One region of the Yersinia sp. 2541 StPb PI genome, then DNA from elsewhere that is predicted to be linked to it. Evidence: predicted binding sites of a transcription regulator. Region 1 holds the regulator's gene; the other holds the start of a gene.

Region 1 (3,425 bases):
CCGGCTGACACCGCAACGTCTTGAAGTACTACGCTTAATGGCACAACAACCTGGCGCAATCAGTGCCTATGACCTGTTGGATTTGTTGCGTGTGTCTGAGCCACAAGCCAAGCCTCCAACTGTTTATCGCGCATTGGATTTTTTGCTGGAGCAAGGGTTTATTCACCGCGTCGAGTCAGCTAATAGTTATGTGCTATGTCATCATTTTGAAGAGCCAACCCATACTTCAGCGCTATTTATCTGTGATCGGTGCAAAATAGTCACTGAACGCACCACCGTGGGCATTGAAGAGGCATTGTCACAGTTAGCAAAACAATCAGGTTTTGTGCTGCGTCACAGTGTGGTTGAAGCGCACGGTTTATGTGCTGAATGCGGGGAAGTTGAAGCATGCGAAAGCCATGAGCATTGTGACCATGACCACTCTATTGTTACTAAAAAGAAATAGCTGCGTACCTAATTGAAGTTGCAGCAATGTTAGCTGCTCTCCAATTACTTTTGCCTTATACCCGTCATACTTCACGCTGCATGTGTGTTGGCTGCTCTCAATAACCCGAATCACTTACTCATGTAAGCTCATCGGGATTAATGAGCCTCATCCTTGAGGCTCACCCAGCGGGCTAGCATAAATGCTGTACAAATCGGTTACCGCCTTCCTGCAACTCGAATTATTTAGGGTATAGATAGAGATCCCTGGTGGGTATATATCGGTTAGCAAAAAGTAGACTGCCGCGAGCAATGCGACAGGGTAATAATTAATAATAAGGCACGTCCTTGTGCAGATGTAGATATAAATACAGGTGAGCTAGAATAGCTTTTATTAAAATAACCTCACCGCTTCAGTATAATTGGAGTTGATACACCAATAACTAGACGGGGTTGATTAACAATGCATATTCTATGAAACGAGAGACCCGATTAATTTATATCAATATCAGTTTAATTCCATTTAATGCTGTTACCAGCGATATTTGCTGTGGTCTTCCCAGGCTTTGACTTCTTTCTCGGCTTGCTCTTTCTGATAGCCGTATTTCTCCTGGATTTTACCCACTAGCTGGTCACGCTTACCTTCGATTACCGTTAAGTCATCGTCAGTCAGCTTGCCCCATTTTTCTTTCACTTTACCTTTAAACTGCTTCCAGTTACCGTCGGCTTGATCTTTATTCATAATATCTCCGTTACCTTGGGATTAGTCAGTTTATTTAATTCAATACGATAAACGTTCTCTATTGATAAAAACAACCACATTTAAATTAGTCACTCACAGTCATAATTTAAAATTAAACTTCGTTGTTTCGCTTACCGTACGAATAATTATAGCAGAGGATACTAGCAATTAAAGTCAGGATAATATTAATCACTGAGATTATAGCTATAAAGTAAAAATAAGCACTGATATTATTCAGTTAAAACAGTAGGTAATAACTTATTGTCGGAATCGTCTCAATCTAAATAACTTTTCCATACTTGGAGCTGTAGCAGGCTAGCTGTACTTGTTACTTGGCCCCTTCCCAGACATCACCTCTGAGAGGCCGCAGCAAGCAGCATTCAAATTTTCTCCCCGCAGATTTGTCATCCAAATCATCTACTTGTCGTTAGCATTGATCGGAATTAGCGAGCTTCTTTGCGGCTGCCTGCCTGCAACGTCAATTAATTTGGGCGTCTGAATCGTTTAATGGGGTCATTAATAATAAAAAGCCGCTCCTGAGCAGGAACGGCTTATCAGTTCAATATAAAACGCTAATGTTAGATCCAGTCACCATTACGGATAACACCGACGGCCAATCCTTCAATGGTGAAGCTTTGTTCGCGCAGATCGACAATAATCGGTTGGAACTCACTATTTTCTGGCAAAAGCTGTACGATATTACCTTGTTTTTTCAAGCGTTTTACCGTCACTTCATCATCAATTCGTGCCACTACAACTTGCCCGTTACGCACATCTTGCGTTTTATGCACCGCTAATAGGTCGCCATCCAGAATACCGATATCTCTCATCGACATCCCATTAACCCGCAACAGAAAATCTGCACTCGGTTTAAACATTGATGGGTCTACTTTGTAGTGCCCTTCGATATGCTGCTGTGCCAGCAAAGGTTCACCTGCGGCAACCCGACCAATCAGTGGCAGGCCATCTTCTTCTTCCATCAGCAAACGAATGCCACGGGAAGCGCCAGAAACAATCTCAATGACGCCTTTACGGGCCAGTGCTTTTAAATGCTCTTCAGCGGCGTTAGGAGAGCGAAACCCCAGACGCTGCGCAATTTCGGCACGGGTCGGTGGCATGCCGGTTTGCGCTAAGTGATCGCGAACCAGGTCATAAACCTCTTGCTGTCTGGTAGTAAGTGCTTTCATTCCGCCCCCTGTTTGTTTATACAGTCTTGCTGTGAGTATATACAGGTAAGCGGGTGTTGGGAACCAAAGAGTGAATAAAAACAGGGATTAATCACAGCTTATTTCTGCGGCATTGTTCGTCATAACATTAACCGGCATGCTGGCAAAGTACGGTTATCCAAACAAATAACGCTAACAAGATAGCGAGGAATACCGCCGCGGACCCCATATCTTTGGCGCGGCCCGATAGCTCATGGAACTCACTGCCAATCCTGTCCACTACCGCCTCAATCGCACTGTTAATGACTTCGATAATTATCACTAAAACCACGCTACCAATTAATAAAAGGCGTGCGATAGCATCTACATCCAGCCAGAAGGCCAGTATGATAGCGATTATGGCAGCAACAGCTTCCTGACGAAATGCCGCTTCGTTTTTCCAGGCAGCCGTTAAGCCTTTCACAGAATAACCGGCCGCTTTATAGACTCGGGCCAGCCCTGTTGATTGATTCGCCATGTTTTATTGCCTTTATCTTAAGTTAATGATGATTTTTGCCGCTTTCTGTTGTCTTATCACCACAGATCTCAAAACCAGTTTCTGGTATCCTTGCGACGAATTGCTAACAAGAGGCTTCATGTAGTTATGTCAGGTTGGCGTAAAATATATTATAAGTTATTGAATTTACCACTTAAAATGTTGGTAAAAAGCAAGGTTATTCCGGCAGACCCTGTGACTGAGTTAGGGCTAGACCCCTCTCGTCCTATTCTGTACGTTTTGCCTTACAATTCTAAGGCTGATTTGCTGACTTTGCGAGCGCAGTGTCAAGCACAAGACCTGCCCGACCCATTGATTCCATTGGAAATCGATGGAGTGCAACTGCCCAGCCATGTGTTTATCGATAATGGCCCGCGGGTCTTTCGCTACTACGCGCCTAAACAGGAATCGGTAAAGCTGTTCCACGACTATCTGGATTTGCACCGCAATAATCCCGAGTTAGATATCCAGATGTTACCGGTTTCCGTGATGTTTGGTCGTTCGCCGGGGCGTGAAGGCCACGGAACACCCCATCTGCGCGTGCTTAACGGAGTGCAAA
Region 2 (3,425 bases), 1.5 Mb from region 1:
TAACCAAATATTGCTGCGATAGAGTGACTTATCATGAGAGAAACGGGTATCGCGATTCATGCGAGAAATTGTCTTGCCAATCGCCGGACGAACTTCAAACAGTTCATCAATAGTCAGCATATCTGAACTCAGGTCGGTAACCAGTTTTCGCACTGGCTGTAGTAGATGCTGATCATAGATATCGCGATGTTCCTCGAACCATTCTTTGTTATTGTTGTGAGCAATGTGCTGTAAGAATGTCAGCCCATGTTGAGTAAAACCGGTAAATTCACCCATAATATTCCTTTCTATATGCGGGGCGGACTAAGCCTCTGTTGCCAACCATCAACGTTTTCACGTGACATTCATCTATAAGCAGTACACCGAGGTATTCGTTAAGTTATGTTACCGGATAACCGCGATAGGACAATCTTGAATTCGGGTAGTATATGCAGGTGATAACATTTCACGTTTCATCTGCCATTCTTGATTAACTCCTTGCCCGATAAACGCAATTTTACTTTTACCGGATTGATTAATTTTGTCGATAGCCGCCATCAATGATTCACTGTTAATGTACGGTTTGCTCTCATCAAATAGACCCAATTGCGCGATACCCTGATTTGAAAAATCTCCCAACATAATACCTGCTTTCAGGTAATGGTGACCGGGTCGCCAAATTGCCGCTAGGCATTTGAGAGCTGCGGCAATAATATCCCTTGAATCCAAGGTCGGAAAGTTGAGGCGAGTGCTGGCGAGGTTACTGTAATAGACCTCGTTACGGGCAAAAGGGCTGGTTTTGATAAAGGTTGATACATGGCAACAGTATTGGTGCTCCTTGCGTAGCTTTTCTGCTGCTTTCTCGGCATAGCTACAAACGGCTTCATGCATACTTTGATATTCTGTAATGCGTTTACTAAATGAGCGCGAACAGATTATTTGTTGTTTTGTAGGTGCGAACTCAGCCACCGCCAGACAAGCTTCTCCGCGCAATTCTCGCACTGTCCGTTCCAGTACGACGCTAAAGTTTTTGCGAATAAGCGCGGGGCTGGCCTCTGATAATTGAAGGGCGGTGGTTATCCCCATCACTGCCAGCTTTTTTGCGGTACGCTGGCCCACGCCCCATACCTGTGCCGCTGGCATCAGCGCCAGCAATTTGCGTTGACGTATGGGATTGGACAAATCGACTACACCGCCCGTTTTATGCCATAACTTAGCAGCATGGTTTGCCAGCTTGGCGAGAGTCTTGCTTGGGGCGATGCCTACACCGACATTTAGGCCAGTCAATTTGCGTACTTTATCACGCACGCCCTGACCAAACTCTTCTAGTGTAATGCAATGCTGTACACCATTAAGATTGAGAAATGCCTCATCGATTGAGTAAATTTCAATCCCTGGGGCCAGTTGTTCAAGAATAGTCATGACCCGCGCAGACATATCACTGTAGAGTGCGTAATTACTGCTAAACGCGACAACACGATGCTGATGGATAACTTGCTGTATCTTGAAATAGGGTGCCCCCATTGGAATACCCACGACCTTAGCCTCCCGGCTACGGGCAATCACGCAGCCATCGTTATTGGATAACACCACCACAGGGCGACCATACAAATCAGGCCTGAATACCGTTTCACAACTGGCATAAAATGAGTTCACGTCAACGAGAGCAAACATTATCGTAACTTATTGATGCTAAATACAATGACGCCAAAGATAACCCACTCTTCATCCCCTTCACATAATATGAGTGGGGGAGTGGCTGCATTCAGCGCCTCAAGGCGGGGAACCGGTCGTAAATAAAGCCGCTTAATATTGAACTCACCCCCGATGGTTGCAACGACAATATCGCCGTGCTGTGCCTGCAAACTGCGATCTATCACCAGCAGTGCGCCGTTGTTAATACCTGCATCACTCAGGGCGTCACCCTTGGCGGTCATGAAAAAGGTGGCGGCTGGGTGCTCAATGCAGTGTTCATTAAGGTCGATTCTCTTTTCAATATAGTCCTGTGCAGCATTGCCGAATGCACCCATAAAGCCTCCAAATGCGTTATCTAAGGGGAGAGCGTGATAACAAAAAACGACTGATTTACAAAATAACTGGTTATGCATACAGTATATGCGGCGAGGTGTGGACAGAAAAGCCCTGAAGAGATATTTTTATTCAGTATATTGATTTATAAGAAGAGAAAGTTATCTATCAGGATGGAATAGATGAAACGTAGCGCTACCTGGCTGAATGGCGGCTGAGAGGATGTCGATATCGTTTAATTATAATTAATAGCTAAATAATTACTTTTGTAGGTAGGTACTGCTCATTAATTCCTCTATTGTTATTCTCTTCATCACCTCCGTCGCCAGTTAAGAATATGACTAGTCACGTTATATCATCGTGTTGGCAGCGGCGCTGGCTATTGTCATATAACAAGGGATAAAGAATGAAATTAGAAACATTATCTATTCATGCAGGTTATTCACCGGACCCCACCACCAAAGCCGTTGCGGTACCTATTTACCAGACTTCCTCCTTTGCTTTTGACGATACCCAGCATGGCGCTGATCTGTTTGATTTAAAAGTCGCCGGCAATATTTACTCGCGCATCATGAACCCCACCAATGATGTACTGGAGAAACGGGTTGCCGCTCTCGAAGGGGGGATTGCCGCTCTGGCCGTGGCTTCCGGTATGGCGGCGATTACTTATGCTATCCAAACCATTGCCGAAGTGGGGGATAATATTGTGTCGGTGGCCAAGTTGTACGGCGGGACTTACAATCTGCTGGCGCATACGTTACCGCGTTATGGGATAGAAACCCGTTTTGCCGATCATGATGATATCGCCGCATTGGAAGCCTTAATCGATGACCGAACTAAAGCAGTTTTCTGTGAATCAATTGGTAATCCTGCTGGGAATATTGTTGATTTGAAAAAATTGGCTGATGCGGCTCATCGCCATGGTGTGCCATTGATTGTCGATAATACCGTCGCAACACCAATCTTGTGTCGACCATTTGAACACGGTGCGGATATTGTGGTTCATTCATTGACCAAATATATCGGCGGTCATGGTTCCAGTATTGGCGGTATCGTGGTGGATTCGGGTAAGTTCCCTTGGACGCAATACCCTAAGCGTTTTGCTCAATTAAATACCCCTGATCCGTCATATCATGGCGTGACCTATACCGAGCAATTCGGCGCGGCTGCCTATATTGGCCGTTGCCGGGTGGTGCCATTGCGCAATACTGGCGCTGCGTTATCGCCGTTCAATGCTTTCCTGATTTTGCAGGGGCTGGAAACATTGGCTTTGCGTATGGAGCGTCATACTGAAAATGCGCTGAAAGTCGCGCACTATTTGCAAAACCATCCACAAGTCAGTTGGGTTAAATACGCAGGCTTACCTGATCATCCTGAGCATGAACTGGCCCAGCGCTATTTAGGTGGCAAACCAGCCT

What was found. Region 1 encodes LexA, which represses DNA repair genes until DNA is damaged. Its sites were predicted from a motif close to TNCTGTATGTACATACAGNA; they were not measured.
Positions count from the first base shown of each region.
Region 2: umuD (translesion error-prone DNA polymerase V autoproteolytic subunit) is a predicted target of LexA. The motif match lies at 2,074-2,093, and genes of this name have one in related genera.

Region 1 covers NZ_JAZGQB010000001.1:376,635-380,059, reverse strand. The annotation lists gene zur (zinc uptake transcriptional repressor Zur) at 1-445, shown strand, start outside; gene V1953_RS01620 (CsbD family protein) at 956-1,165, opposite strand; gene lexA (transcriptional repressor LexA) at 1,744-2,352, opposite strand; gene V1953_RS01610 (diacylglycerol kinase) at 2,480-2,848, opposite strand; gene plsB (glycerol-3-phosphate 1-O-acyltransferase PlsB) at 2,975-3,425, shown strand, end outside.
Region 2 covers NZ_JAZGQB010000001.1:1,921,991-1,925,415, forward strand. The annotation lists gene V1953_RS08435 (DUF2461 domain-containing protein) at 1-276, opposite strand, end outside; gene umuC (translesion error-prone DNA polymerase V subunit UmuC) at 385-1,653, opposite strand; gene umuD (translesion error-prone DNA polymerase V autoproteolytic subunit) at 1,653-2,009, opposite strand; gene V1953_RS08450 (bifunctional O-acetylhomoserine aminocarboxypropyltransferase/cysteine synthase) at 2,414-3,425, shown strand, end outside.